4 regions of the Anoxybacillus sp. LAT27 genome follow, and region 4 is predicted to be linked to each of the others. Evidence: riboswitches for the same ligand, from Rfam matches in the RefSeq annotation. Region 4 holds a riboswitch; each other region holds the start of a gene.
The links. A riboswitch is a leader RNA that binds a small molecule or an ion and turns the genes downstream of it on or off. The one in region 4 is predicted to bind cobalamin.
Positions count from the first base shown of each region.

Region 1: it holds a riboswitch for cobalamin, as region 4 does, so the genes downstream of both, LD028_RS03330 (ABC transporter substrate-binding protein) here and LD028_RS08390 (5-methyltetrahydropteroyltriglutamate--homocysteine S-methyltransferase) in region 4, are expected to answer to the same signal.
Region 2: it holds a riboswitch for cobalamin, as region 4 does, so the genes downstream of both, LD028_RS04705 ((2Fe-2S) ferredoxin domain-containing protein) here and LD028_RS08390 (5-methyltetrahydropteroyltriglutamate--homocysteine S-methyltransferase) in region 4, are expected to answer to the same signal.
Region 3: it holds a riboswitch for cobalamin, as region 4 does, so the genes downstream of both, LD028_RS17650 (ribonucleoside-diphosphate reductase subunit alpha) here and LD028_RS08390 (5-methyltetrahydropteroyltriglutamate--homocysteine S-methyltransferase) in region 4, are expected to answer to the same signal.

Region 1 is NZ_JAIWYK010000061.1:147,484-151,030, forward strand. It holds gene LD028_RS03325 (FecCD family ABC transporter permease) at 1-603, opposite strand, end outside; gene LD028_RS03330 (ABC transporter substrate-binding protein) at 569-1,525, opposite strand; cobalamin riboswitch at 1,641-1,832, opposite strand; gene LD028_RS03335 (ATP-binding protein) at 1,900-3,547, opposite strand, start outside.
Region 2 is NZ_JAIWYK010000064.1:44,904-48,450, forward strand. It holds gene LD028_RS04700 (LacI family DNA-binding transcriptional regulator) at 1-884, shown strand, start outside; cobalamin riboswitch at 968-1,149, shown strand; gene LD028_RS04705 ((2Fe-2S) ferredoxin domain-containing protein) at 1,295-1,657, shown strand; gene LD028_RS04710 (energy-coupling factor ABC transporter permease) at 1,654-2,406, shown strand; gene LD028_RS04715 (energy-coupling factor ABC transporter substrate-binding protein) at 2,403-2,672, shown strand; gene LD028_RS04720 (energy-coupling factor transporter transmembrane component T family protein) at 2,665-3,387, shown strand; gene LD028_RS04725 (energy-coupling factor ABC transporter ATP-binding protein) at 3,371-3,547, shown strand, end outside.
Region 3 is NZ_JAIWYK010000445.1:423,936-427,482, forward strand. It holds gene LD028_RS17640 (cytochrome ubiquinol oxidase subunit I) at 1-117, shown strand, start outside; gene LD028_RS17645 (cytochrome d ubiquinol oxidase subunit II) at 129-1,169, shown strand; cobalamin riboswitch at 1,263-1,465, shown strand; gene LD028_RS17650 (ribonucleoside-diphosphate reductase subunit alpha) at 1,576-3,547, shown strand, end outside.
Region 4 is NZ_JAIWYK010000081.1:7,093-10,639, reverse strand. It holds gene LD028_RS08400 (ABC transporter ATP-binding protein/permease) at 1-802, opposite strand, end outside; cobalamin riboswitch at 1,043-1,232, shown strand; partial or broken gene LD028_RS08390 (5-methyltetrahydropteroyltriglutamate--homocysteine S-methyltransferase) at 1,380-1,886, shown strand; gene LD028_RS08385 (acyl-CoA thioesterase) at 1,877-2,326, shown strand; gene glmS (glutamine--fructose-6-phosphate transaminase (isomerizing)) at 2,398-3,547, opposite strand, start outside.

The DNA.
Region 1 (3,547 bases), on a different contig from region 4:
GCGCATCGCGACGCTTCCCATGAGCCAGCTAATGACTTGACGCAATTCCTCACCACTAAGGGCAACCATAAGTGAAATAACCGAGCCGAAAAACGCATTCATGATAATGCCGATTAAAACGATCGTTTCAATTCCCATATTGCGTTCTGCAAGTCGAGCAAATAATAAAACAAACAATAATGTCACGAGCGCACACATAATGCTCACGATAGGTAACGTAAAGCGTCCGAGAAACGACAAATGAAGTTGAAAAAAGAAGACGAGTACCGCTCCGACAGCAGCGCCAGATGATACTCCAATCGTATACGGATCAGCTAAAACGTTTTTTAAAAGCCCTTGGAACGCTACACCAGCAAGTGCTAAAGACGCCCCAATCAAAAAGGCGAGCACCACTCTCGGCATACGAATCGCAATAATAATTTGCGAAATGGTGGCGGGAACGTCCATCGGTGTATGAAACAAATGATGCGACAACGTGTCCCATATAGAAGAAAAGGGAATCGATTGTGATCCAATCGATATCCCTAATAATAGTGCAACGATCGCAATGATGGATGCAGTCATATAGTTATTTAAAAATGTCTGGATAAACGACTTTGGCAATTTCTTCGACCCCTTCAGCTAAACGTGGTCCTGGACGAGAAACTAAATCGGAATTAACATCGTATACGCGTTTATTTTTAATTGCAGGAACTTCTTTCCAAGCTGGGCGAGCGAGCACTTGCTCGACAGCGTTCGGTGTATAGTAACCGTACGTCGTAATAATGACGTCTGGATTTAACGCCACCGCATCTTCTTCAGTAAACATCGGCCATCCTTCTTGGTCGCCGGCTGCGTTTTTCGCATGAATGATCGTTAACATCTCATCCATAAAAGTTCCTTTTCCAGCTGTATAAATTTCTGGAGCAGGAGAAACTTCTACCCAAACGGTCGCTTCTTCTTTCACTTCTTTCGCCTTTTCAGCGATGGCATCAATTTTTTGTTTCATTTGTTGTACAACATCTGTCGCTTCTTTCACTTTTCCTGTCGCTTTTCCGATGAGTTCAATCGATGCATATACGTCGTTGAGCGACGTTGCGTTTGGTACAACAACAACTGTAATGCCTGCATCTTTTAATTGCTTTAATCCTTCTTCAGAGTTATGAGCACTCGATGCATGCGCAAGCACAACGTCTGGTTGAAGCGAAATAATTTTTTCTACATTAAACTCCATACCACCAATTTTTTCTTTGTTTTTCACATCTTCTGGATAGTTATCAAAGTCGCTGACACCAACAATTTTGTCACCAAGTCCTAATGCGTACGCAATTTCTGTATTACTCGGAATAAGCGAAACAATTTTTTTCGGTTCTTTTTCAATCGTGACATCACCAACCGCATCTTTTATGGTGACTGGAAATGCGGCTTGTTCCGTTTTCGCTTCTTGCTTCGTCTCTTTTGCTGGCTCTGCGTTATTGTTGCATGCCGCTAATCCGAGCGTCAACAAAAGCGCAAGAAGCCATACGTAATGTTTCCATTTCATCATTTTTCCCCCTTTTTTATGTATAAAAATAAAAAGCTCACCCCAAACGGAATGAGCTGGAAACAACAAAAGATAATTACTCCTCTTGTCGTTTCGTCGTCTCACTCCCCGAAGACGCGAATGACGAAGCAAAAAGGCAGGTCTACTGACTTATGCGTCATCCTACTTTGAAGCCTTCCCGTACAAATTGTACAGTGGCACGTTTCATTTCGTCAGCATTTACAGTTGCGGGGACAGTTCTGGACTTGCACCAGATTCCCTATTAAGTCTACTAGGTTGCCCGTTCGACACCTTTTTGCAACGGACATATGTAATTGTCGAACAATTTTTACGTTTCTATCATAGCGAAAAATATCGTTAATAGCAACAAGTTTTTTCTATTTTAATGGCAATGTAAATGTAAATGTCGTCCCTTCTCCGAGTTTGCTATGAACAGTAATTGTTCCTTTATGCGCTTCGACGATGTTTTTCGCAATCGCAAGACCTAATCCTGTACCCGATCGGCCGCGCGTACGTGCTTTATCCGCTTTATAAAAACGTTCAAACACAAACGGTAAGTCTTCTTCTGGAATGCCCGAACCAGAATCTTGTACAGAAATGCGTACTCTTTCTTCATCCCCATCGACAATGACGCGCACTTCTCCGCCTTCACCTGTGTGACGAAGAGCGTTATCAATTAAGTTCGTCAACACTTGTTCAATGCGATCAGGATCAAACGAAACGATACGTTCATCGTTCATATCTACAAATAAACGAACGCCTTTTTCTTTCGCTAACGCTTGAAACTTATGAATAATGCGCTCTATATATGGTTTGAGCGGTACTTGTTCGTGATGAAGCGTTAAATGACCCGCTTCCATGCGCGCTAAATCAAGCAAATCATTAACGAGACGACCCATGCGCAACGATTCATCATAAATGACTTTTGCTAGCTCTTTTTTCTCTTCATCTGTTGCCGCAATATCATCGACGATCGCTTCACTATATCCTTGTAACATGGCAATCGGCGTACGTAATTCATGAGAAACATTGGCGATAAAATCTTTGCGTAACTTATCGAGCCGTCGTTCTTCCGTCATGTCACGAAGCACCGCAACAGCTCCACGAATAACTTTACCATTGTATAGCGGCGTCATGACAATGACCCAATTGCGACCTTGTAAAGCGATTTCGGCAGCTTGTTCCTTTTCTTCCGTTACCGCTTTTTTGAACAATTCATTTACTTGCGGAGGAAGGGGTAATAAATCGTCGCGCTGCCCTTGTTCGTAGTACCATGCTTGTAAAAATCGGTCGGCAGGTGGGTTTGTAATAAGCACTTCGCCATTTCGATTGAGCGTAATGACGCCATCCGCCATGCTGCTTAAAATGCTTGCCAATTGCTCTTTTTCTTGGTTTAACGCATTAATGTGAAATTGCAGTTGCCGTCCCATTTGATTAAATGCCATTGCCAGTTCCCCGATTTCATCATGAGTAACAATCGGCACTTTTGAGTCAAACTTTCCACGGGCAATTTCAAATGCCACTTGTCTCATTTTTCGGAGCGGAGCTGTAATGCGTGTGGACAAGAAAAAGGCGAATACCGTCGTTAAAACAATCGCAATAAATGCTGCAAGAAAAATAAATTTCGTCGTTTGTTTTGTCGTTTCTTCCACCGCTTTCAACGATTGATACACGAATACAGCACCGTTTCCATCAGATATATGAAGCGGGACACCGACAATAAACAGCTCGTTATATTCATTGTTTCGCATCGTTTGATTTGGCATTAATGTTCGTTTCACTACCTTTTTTCCATCAAAAACGCGCGATAACTGTTGATCTTGTTGTACAAATGAAAGCGGCAAGTCGGCAAGCTTCTCATTCGGCGAATACCAATAATGGCGATCGTCGATAATAATCATGAGCTTCGATACGTCATCAACCATCGTCCACGCAATCGAGCGTGCAAATTGTTCATCATGTTCTGCCACGACACGCGCCACTTTCATTGCTTGTTGGGTCAGCTGATCTCCTGTCTTTTCTAAA
Region 2 (3,547 bases), on a different contig from region 4:
TCGCGCGCAGTTTAGCAAACAAATCGACGCAAGTAATCGGGCTCGTCATGCCAAGTTCGGCCGATAAAGCGTTTCAAAATCCGTTTTTCCCGGAAGTCATTCGCGGCATTAGTAAAGCGGTGCATGATCGGCAATATGCGTTACAGTTATCGACAGGGGAAACGGAAGCGGAAATTTATGATGGCGTCGTGCATATGGTGCAAGGAAAGCGCGTTGATGGTGTCATTTTGCTTTATTCGCGTGCGAACGATAAAATTATGGCGTATTTACAAAAAGAAGATGTGCCGTTCGTTGTCATTGGGAAACCGCATAAAAAAGCGGAAGAAATTACCCACGTTGATAACGATAACGTACGGGCGGCACGTGAGGCAACGGAATATTTAATTGAACTCGGTCATGAGCGCATCGCATTTGTCGGTGGAAACGTCAATCTCATTGTGACGATGGATCGTCTGCGCGGTTATGAAAAAGCGCTCAAATCGGCAGGGCTTGCATATCGAAAAGACTACATTGTACACGAGGAATTTTTAAAAGAAGGCGGACAAGAAGCGATGAAAGAGCTGCTTTCACTTGCTGAACCGCCAACCGCGCTCGTTGTCGCCGACGATTTAATGGCGCTTGGAGTATTAAATACGCTTGCGGAAATGGGCTTAAGCGTGCCGGGAGATGTGTCGATCGTCAGCTTTAACAACGTACTTTTATCGGAAATTTCTCGTCCGCCGCTCACGTCGGTAGACATTAACATTTTTCAACTCGGCTTTGAAGCGGCAAGAAATTTAATACAACAAATTGAAAATCCGAACGAGCCAATTAAACGAATTATTATCCCACATACGCTCGTGAAACGATTTTCGTGCGATTACTACAAAGCGCCTTCTCAATAGAGGGCGCTTTTTTTGTAAATGGACTAGGCGAGAAGAAAAAAATGGTGTATTATATTCTTAACATTCATGCTCTTTGAAAAACAATATACGATAAGCAAGTACGGTGCATACGTCTGTATGCTTAAAAGGGAAGAACGGTGCAAAGCCGTCGCGGTACCCGCCACTGTGATGGGGAGTTTTGTTGCAGGATGCCACTGATTTTTAGGGAAGGCGCAACGAAATGATGAACCTAAGCCAGGAGACCTGCCTGCTTGCGATACGTCGGCTGCCTACGGGAATATAGGTAGACGTGCGGGAACGATGGACGTTATATATGCTTAGTGACGTATGCTCTATTTTTTGAATCTTTCGTTTTTTCTGCACCTCTGCCTAGGGGTGCTTTTTTATTTTGAAAAAAAGGAGTGACATATATGGCAACGTGGAATTTACAAGGAACGAAACATCATGTGTTGATTTGTAACGGAGGAAGTTGTATGCGGAAAGGGGGAGAGGAGGTAACGCAGGCGATTCGTGATGAGATTGACAAACTGCAACTACATACCCACGTCCATACGACGCGGACGAGGTGCAACGGGCGCTGTGAAGATGCATGTGTTGTCATCGTGTATCCAGAAGGAATTTGGTACCGCACGATTGATGAGCAAGTCGGTAGGGATATTGTACGAAAACATGTAAAAGATGGCGAAGTATTGCTTGATTATGTGACGTACACATACGATGGAGGGTTTGTCATACCTGAACATAGCGTTGCGACAAGGGGGAAGGAAAAGTGAAGAAACCGTTGTTTTTTTTCGCTAGTGCGTGCGTAACCATCTATATTTTATTTGCGCTTTCGCCTTCTGTATATGCGATGCACATTATGGAAGGATTTTTGCCTTGGCAGTGGGCGCTCGTTTGGTGGCTGTTATTTTTACCGTTTTTCTTGATCGGTATGCGCAACGTTGCGCGTTTGATGAGGCAAAGGCCCGAAGTAAAGTTATTGCTTGCTTTAGCTACGGCATTTACATTTGTTCTTTCTGCGTTAAAAATCCCGTCTGTTACAGGAAGTAGCTCTCATCCGACTGGGACAGGTCTTGGTGCACTTTTATTCGGACCGTTCGTGATGACGGTCATTGGTACGGCGGTGCTATTGTTTCAAGCGCTTTTACTTGCGCATGGCGGAGTGACAACACTTGGTGCGAATGCGTTTTCCATGGCTGTCGTCGGACCGCTCGTTGCGTACGTACTGTTTTCTTTGTGTAAAAAGTTCGGCGTATGTACGCGCGTTTCCGTTTTCCTTGCGGCGATGATGGCCGATTTAGCTACGTATGTAATGACGTCAATTCAGCTTGCACTTGCGTTTCCTGATGCGACGAGTGGGGTATGGGGGGCATTTTTAAAGTTCGCTTCGATTTTTGCAGTGACGCAAATACCGCTTGCGATTACGGAAGGACTTCTTACCGTTGTTGTATGGAACTTTTTACATACGCACTCGAAGCGGGAGTTAACGATATTGGAACAGAAAGGAGCGACTATTGAATGAACAATCGCATATTGCTTCTCGTTGCTGCACTATTCATTGTGCTACCGCTATTTGTTGTGAAAAATACAGAGTTTGCTGGAGCTGATACGCTTGCGGAAGAAATGATTCAACAAATTGCGCCGCATTATAAACCGTGGTTTGATGTTGTATTTGAGCCCCCAGGCGGAGAAGTAGAGACGTTGTTATTTTCACTACAAGCCGCGCTTGGTGCTGGAGTGATTGGATATATTATCGGGCTGTACAAAGGGCGAAAGCGAAATGGTTAGTTGGCTTGACGAATGGGCGTATCGAAATCAACTGGCTAAAGTGAATGTCACATTTAAACTCATACTTACTTGCACACTGCTTATTGGGACGATTTTTGGAACGAATATGACTCGTTGTATCATTATCGTCTTGTTATTCATTTGGCTTCTTTATCGTGCCCGTTTGCCATGGTATGTTTGCGTTCGCTTTTTTGTCATCATGTCCCTTCTTGTTATTGGGAGCTGTGTTCCTCTTCTTTTTGCGATTGATCGTAACGTTCATTTTGTGGGCGAAAATGTGGGGCAAGTGGCAACGATTTGTTTACGCGCATTATCAAGTTCTTTTACGCTTTTTTCTCTTGCCATCACAACACCGTTTTTTCGCATTGCTTATGCATTAAGTAAATGGCGTGTTCCTCAAGCGTTCATTGAGCTATTAGTATTGACGTATCGCTTCATTTTCGTGTTAGAGAAAGCGGCGACGCATTTGTTTATGACGGTAAAAATAAAAAATGGGAAACGAAATTGGAGACTTGCATCGCTTGCGATTGCACAACTGCTTCGCCAAACGATACGCGATTACGAGGCGATGATTATTACGCAAGAGGCGCGCAACGTATCATCTGTTATCCCTATTTGTGCTGACGAACAATTGCCTCGAAAGTATGTGATGGAAGCGTGCGTCGGACTTGTTGTTTTACTTATTGTGGAGGGCTTATATGTTGCAATTTCATAATGTGCATTATACGTATCGAAACGGCACTTACGTGTTAAAAGGAATATCGTTGACAATTGAACAAGGAAAAAAATATGCGTTAATCGGGAAAAACGGTTGCGGGAAAACGACATGGTTGCTTCATGCCAACGGTATTTACCGTCCGACGAAAGGTGAAGTG
Region 3 (3,547 bases), on a different contig from region 4:
ACACTTTTTCTTTTATTTACGTCCATTTACGTATTTTTACTCATCGCCGTCGTGCTCGTCTTGCGATCGTATTTTCGCCGCCATCCGATTGAACAACAGTTGTCTATAAACATATAGAAAGGAGCAAGATGATGACAGATGAATTAATTGCGATTTCAATTTTATGGGGATTTATTTTTATTTACGCCGTCATGGCGACGATGGACTTCGGAGCAGGTTTTTGGTCGATGGTATATATGAATCGTCCACAAACAAAAGCAACGAAAATCGCAAATCGATATTTATCGCCAACATGGGAAGTAACGAACGTCTTTATCGTCGCGATCGTCGTAGCGCTCGTTAGCTTTTTTCCTGGGGCGACGTTTATACTTGGAACGATCTTGCTTATCCCTGGTAGTATTATTTTACTTTTGCTTACCGTTCGTAGTGCATTTCTCGTTTTTTCGCACGTTGCCCCTAAATATGAAAAAGTGCTCATTTACATTTCAGGCATAAGCGGTTTGCTTATTCCAGCATTTTTAATTAGCGTCTTGCCCATTACACATGGGTCTTTCGTTGAAACAATGAATGGTGTCAGTCGTCTTCGGCTCGATCGTCTGTTTACAAGCCCACATGAGTATGCGTTTATTGCCTTTGCGATTACAAGCACGCTTTTTCTTTCTTCGCTTTTATTAGCGGATTACTCAAATGAAGCGAATGAAGCGGAGGCATATGCGATCTATCGTCGCGATGCGCTTATTATAGGACCATTCGCCCTTCTCTCCTCGATGTTGATTATGATTACGATGCGAAATGAAGCACGGTGGCTATACGATGGAATGATGTCTCATTGGCCATGGCTTGTCGTTTCCGTCATATTGTTCCTTTTAGCTGGCGGGGCGCTTTTTCTTCCCCCATGGAAAAAGAAACATGGACGCGGAATACCGCGTCTTGCGGTGGTTGCGATCGTTTTGCAATATTTTTGTGCGAGCTATGCATATGGGAAAGCTCATTTACCGTATATGATTTATCCGAATGTAACCATTGAGTCGGGATTTACACACCCGAATACGTTTCGTGCCTTATTTTTGACGTATATCGTTGGTTTTGCAATTTTATTTCCAGGATTCATTTATTTTTGGCGGCTGTTTATGAAAGATCGACGCTATGTAGCAAAGGATGAAAAATAATGATTGCAAATGTTGAGATTTTTCGTTATAGTTTTAAACGTAAACCTTTTTCACACAATATATTGTGATGATAAACAAGATAATAACTATATATTGAAACCGACAAGTGAAGGTGTCCAAACGGACTTAATAGGGAATCTGGTGCGAATCCAGAACTGTCCCCGCAACTGTGTGCGCAGACGAAATGGAAACAACACCACTGTATATGTCAGCTGTTTTATGGCGCATATATGGGAAGGAATCCAAAGTAGGAAGAAGCGCAAGTCAGGAGACCTGCCTTCCTTGTATCGTTTCATATTCTTCGGGGATTGAGAAGATGAAACGATGGTAAAAGCATGCCTTTTTCCATCGTTTCATCCGCTCAACGAGAGCGGATTTTTTTATTTTCTAGGGGAAGGGATGTTATATGGTGTACATAAAACAACAAACAGAAGTAAATGAAGAAACGATCCGCACATTATTGTTTCATATTTTCAAAGATTTTCCACACTTATCAAGCGAGCGATACATCGAGCGTACGATACGGTCGCTGACGTATACAAAATCATACGATGACATGATGAACAAACTCATTTTAAATGCACTTGACGAAATCACCGTAGAACAACCTGATTGGACGTTTGTCGCAGCACGCCTTTATTTACAACAGCTATACAATGAGGCTGCTATAAATCGGGGTTATGATGTATCCGACACATACCGCTACTTTTATGAGTTACAAACAATGCTCGTTGATCTCGGTATTTACGATCCGTTTGTACTTGAACGATATACGAAAGAAGAACTACAAGAAGCGGGGACATGGATCGATCCGAAAAAAGACGAGCAATTTACATACATCGGATTACGCACACTCGTTGATCGTTATTTAGCGAAAGGATATGACGGAGAAATTTATGAGTTGCCACAAGAACGCTTTTTAACCATTGCTCTTACGCTGATGGTGAATGAGCCAAAAGAAAAACGAATGGAGCTTGTCAAAGAAGCGTATTGGGCGTTATCGAACCAATACATGACGGTCGCTACACCAACGTACGCCAACGCAGGTAAATCTTACGGTCAATTATCGAGTTGTTTCATTGATACAGTCGACGATAGCTTAACCGGCATTTATGAATCAAATACAGACGTCGCGCGTTTATCAAAAGGCGGTGGAGGGATTGGTGTATATTTAGGTAAAATTCGGGCACGCAACTCGGATATTAAAGGATTTAAAGGCGTATCGTCTGGTGTCATCCCATGGATGCGTCAATTAAACAATACCGCTGTATCGGTTGACCAGCTTGGTACGCGACAAGGAAGTATTGCCGTCTATTTAGACGTTTGGCATAAAGACATTTTCTCATTTTTAGACGCGAAACTAAACAACGGCGATGAACGGCAAAAATGCCATGATTTATTTTATGGCGTATGCATCCCTGATTTATTTATGGAACAAGTCGAAAAGCGTGGCGATTGGTATTTATTTGACCCACATGAAGTGAAAAAAGTGATGGGGTGGAAAGATAAAGATGGGAATCCGCTAGGTCTTGAAGATTTTTACGATGAAGAACGAGGGTGTGGTTCGTTCCGCGAAAAATACGAAGAATGTATCAATCACCCAGAGTTAAGTAAAGAACGTGTACCCGCCATTGAAATTATGAAGCGCATTTTAAAATCACAATTAGAAACGGGTACACCTTATATGTTTTATCGCGACGAAGCAAATCGAATGAATCCAAATAAACATGCGGGCATGATTTATTCTAGCAATTTATGTACGGAAATTATGCAAAATATGAGCGCGACTACCGTAACAAAAGAGTATACGCAAGATGGTGAAATTATTATTCATAAAAAGCCAGGCGACTTTGTCGTTTGTAACTTATCTAGCATTCATCTCGCTCGCGCCGTACAAGACGATGTACTCGAACGATTAATTCCGATTCAAGTGCGTATGCTCGATAACGTCATCGACTTAAACGAAAATCGCATTGAAGTGTTGCAAGCGGTGATGACAAATAAAAAATATCGGGCAATCGGTTTAGGTGCATTTTCATGGCATCACTTATTAGCGTTAAAAGGAATCAAGTGGAATAGTGAAGAAAGCGTTGATTTCGCTGACAAGCTATTTGAAAAAATCGCTTATTTAACGATTCGAGCAAGCATGGAATTGGCGAAAGAAAAAGGAGCATATCCGGCGTTTGCAGGTTCTGATTGGCATACAGGGAAATATTTTGACCTTCGCGGTTATCATTCCCACGATGAGTTAGATTGGGATGAGTTAAAAGAGCAAGTGATGAGACATGGAGTGCGGAATGGGTATCTCATGGCGCCTGCGCCAAACGCTTCGACATCCGTTTTAGCAAACGGAACGGCGTCATGCGACCCTGTCTTTA
Region 4 (3,547 bases):
TTAAAATATTTCTCCATTTTTTATTTTTTATATTTCTAAACGATAGTTTTAAAGTTGTAAGTAAATCTAGTTTTTTTCCCTTACTTGCTACACTATCCTCATACACATCTTCAATTTTTTCCGTATCCAAAGCGTGCTCATCTTCAATGATTTCACCATCCCTCATTCTTATAACCCTATCTGCATATGAAGTTAACTCTTGAGAATGTGTTACAACTAACACGATTTTCCCTTGTTGTGAAATCTTCTTTAGTATTTCCATAATATGTACTGAGTTTTCTGAGTCTAACGCTCCTGTTGGTTCGTCTGCCAATATAATGTCCGGATCATTTGCTAACGCTCTCGCTATGGCTACACGCTGCTTCTGTCCCCCACTCAACTGATTAGGCAAATAATCTAATTTATCGCCTAATCCGACCATATTTAGAAGCTCTATTGCTCTTTCTTTTCTTTCTTCTTTAGATTTTCCTAATAAAATCATGCTCATTTCCACATTTTCTAGAGCGCTTAGATGAGGAATAAGGTTAAAGCTTTGAAACACAAACCCAATCTTTTCTCGTCGTAAGCACGCCCATCGCTTTTCATTGAATTCCCGAACATTGATCGAGTGAAAAATGTATTCCCCATCATCTGCATAGTCTAACCCACCAATAATATTCAATAAAGTAGATTTTCCACACCCCGATTCCCCTAATAAAAAAATCAACTGCCCTTTTTGAAGGTGTAAGGAAACTCCTTTCAATACTTCAATGTTTTCTCTGTTTAATTTGTAGCATTTTTTTATATTCCGAATAGTGATCAATTATTTCCATTCCCTTCAATTCAAAGATTTCCGTTTGAACAACTTATAGTAGTATCGATACCATGTAAAACTATAACAAAAAAATCAACACTTTTTAATATAAATTTACCAATAAAATATGAATATTAACTCAAAATGAAAATATACCCATTTATCATTCTGTCATGCCCCTCACACGAAAAAAACATTTCGGTTGAAAAAAACAAAAAGTTCGTTTATTCTGAATCTTATACAATAACATAATAAGTTCACGCAACAGGTGGTTCACACATGCTGTGAATCTTAAAAGGGAAGTTTGGTGAAAATCCAACACGGTCGCGCCACTGTGATGCAGAGCTGTTTATCACAATCCACTGTTTCATTTGAAATGGGAAGGAGATAAACAGCGATGAAGCTAAGTCAGGAGACCTGCCTGTTGTATGCACTTACGACCTACGCGTCATAGGGAGGAGTGAGGACATATGATCTTGAGGCACTTCATGTATCTCAATACAAGCTAGCTATGCCCTCCTTCTGTTTGGAAGAGGGTTTTTTTTCTTGATTGGGATATAAATAACTGGAGGTGCTTAACTTGTTCATTCGTAGTTCAAATGTAGGATATCCGCGCATTGGTGAAAAAAGAGAATGGAAAAAAGCATTAGAATCTTTTTGGAATGGGCAAATAAACAAAGAGCAATTCGCAAAAACAGAGAAAACGCAAATTCATACACATATGTGCTATTCACAGTTTGAACATATGATGCATATCATTGATGAGCTTGATGCGGATGTCATTTCCATTGAATCGTCACGAAGCCACGGTGAACTTGTTTCATCATTTGAAACATATGAGTACCAAAAGGAAATTGGCTTAGGGGTGTATGACATTCATAGTCCGCGCATTCCGACAAAAGAAGAAATAAGTGAGCAAATCGAACGGGCACTTCGGGTTCTTCGTCCAGAACAATTTTGGGTCAATCCCGATTGTGGATTAAAAACGCGAAAAGAAAAAGAAGCAATTGCCGCACTCAAAGTGATGGTGGAAGCCGCACACGAATACCGGGAGCGACTTTTGGCTTACGGAGGGATGAAGTCATGGAAGTGAGCGTCGAGCAGTCGAAAACGATTCAAACACGGCTCGTATTACCTTCTGATACGAACCATCTCGGCACGATTTTTGGTGGTACCGTTTTAGCTTATATTGATGAAATTGCGGCAATATCCGCCATGCGCCATGCACGAAAAGCCGTCGTCACCGTTTCGATCGACAAAGTTGACTTTATTTCTTCTGCGAAAGTAGGCGATATTTTAAAGCTTGAAGCATTCGTCTACTCGACCGGACGCACATCCATGAAAGTATTCGTCAAAGTCGAAACAGAAGATTTATTTACAGGAGAACATCACTTAACAACCACATGCTTTTTAACAATGGTCGCCATCGATCAAAACAAAAAACCGACGCCTGTTCCAAAAGTCATCATTCGTGAACAGGAGGAACAAATCGTACAACTGTATCAGCAAAACAAACGAAACAACAAGGCATAAATATTTACACGAAAAAACACACGTCCGATTACATACATCGTGACGTGTGTTTTTATCATTTCTTCTAATTTTTACTCCACCGTTACCGACTTCGCCAAGTTGCGTGGTTTGTCGACATCGCAGCCGCGGTGTAATGCCGCATAGTAAGCAATCAATTGCAATGGCACGACAGACGCAAGCGGTGTGAGCATCGGATGAACGGCTGGAATGACGAAACGGTCGTCCTCCATGTCTAATCCTTTCATTGAGATAATGCACGGATTAGCGCCGCGAGCGACCACTTCTTTGACGTTTCCGCGAATGCTTAAGTTCACATGTTCTTGTGTCGCTAGGGCAATGACTGGTGTGCCATTTTCAATTAAAGCGATCGTACCGTGCTTCAATTCTCCACCTGCAAAGCCTTCTGCTTGAATGTAAGAAATTTCTTTTAGCTTTAATGCCCCTTCTAATACGACATAATAGTCAACCGCGCGACCGATAAAGAAGCAGTTGCGTGTTGTCGCTAAATATTCGCGTGCAATTTGTTCCATTTCATGTTTTGCGTCGCAAAGTGTCTCCATCGCATTGGCGACAATGCCGAGTTCTTTTGTGACGTCAACATCTAGCGCGATGCCTTTTGCTTTCGCAGCGACCGCCGCTAACATCGCAAGCACCGCAATTTGTGCTGTATATGCTTTCGTTGATGCAACAGCGATTTCCGGTCCAGCATGAAGAAGAAGCGTATAATCTGCTTCACGCGATAATGTTGAACCCGGTACGTTCGTAATCGTTAACGATTTATGGCCAAGCTCTTTCGTGCGTACAAGCACCGCACGGCTGTCCGCTGTTTCTCCGCTTTGTGAAATGAAAATAAATAACGGTTTTTCTGATAAAAGCGGCATGTTGTACGAAAATTCGCTTGCGATATGCACTTCGACAGGGATTTTCGCCCAGTTTTCAATCAATTGTTTGCCGACTAAACCAGCATGATAGCTCGTGCCGCATGCGACAATATATAAACGATCGGCTTCATTCACTGCTTGCACGATATCTTCATCAATCGCTAACTCGCCTTGTTCATTGCGATATTTTTCAATTAAACGACGAATGACAAGCGGTTGTTCGTCAATTTCTTTTAACATGTAGTAAGAATACGTTCCTTTTTCAATGTCGCTTGCATCTAATTCCGCTACATACGGTGCACGCTCTACGACTTCACCATTTAACTTTTTAATTGTCACA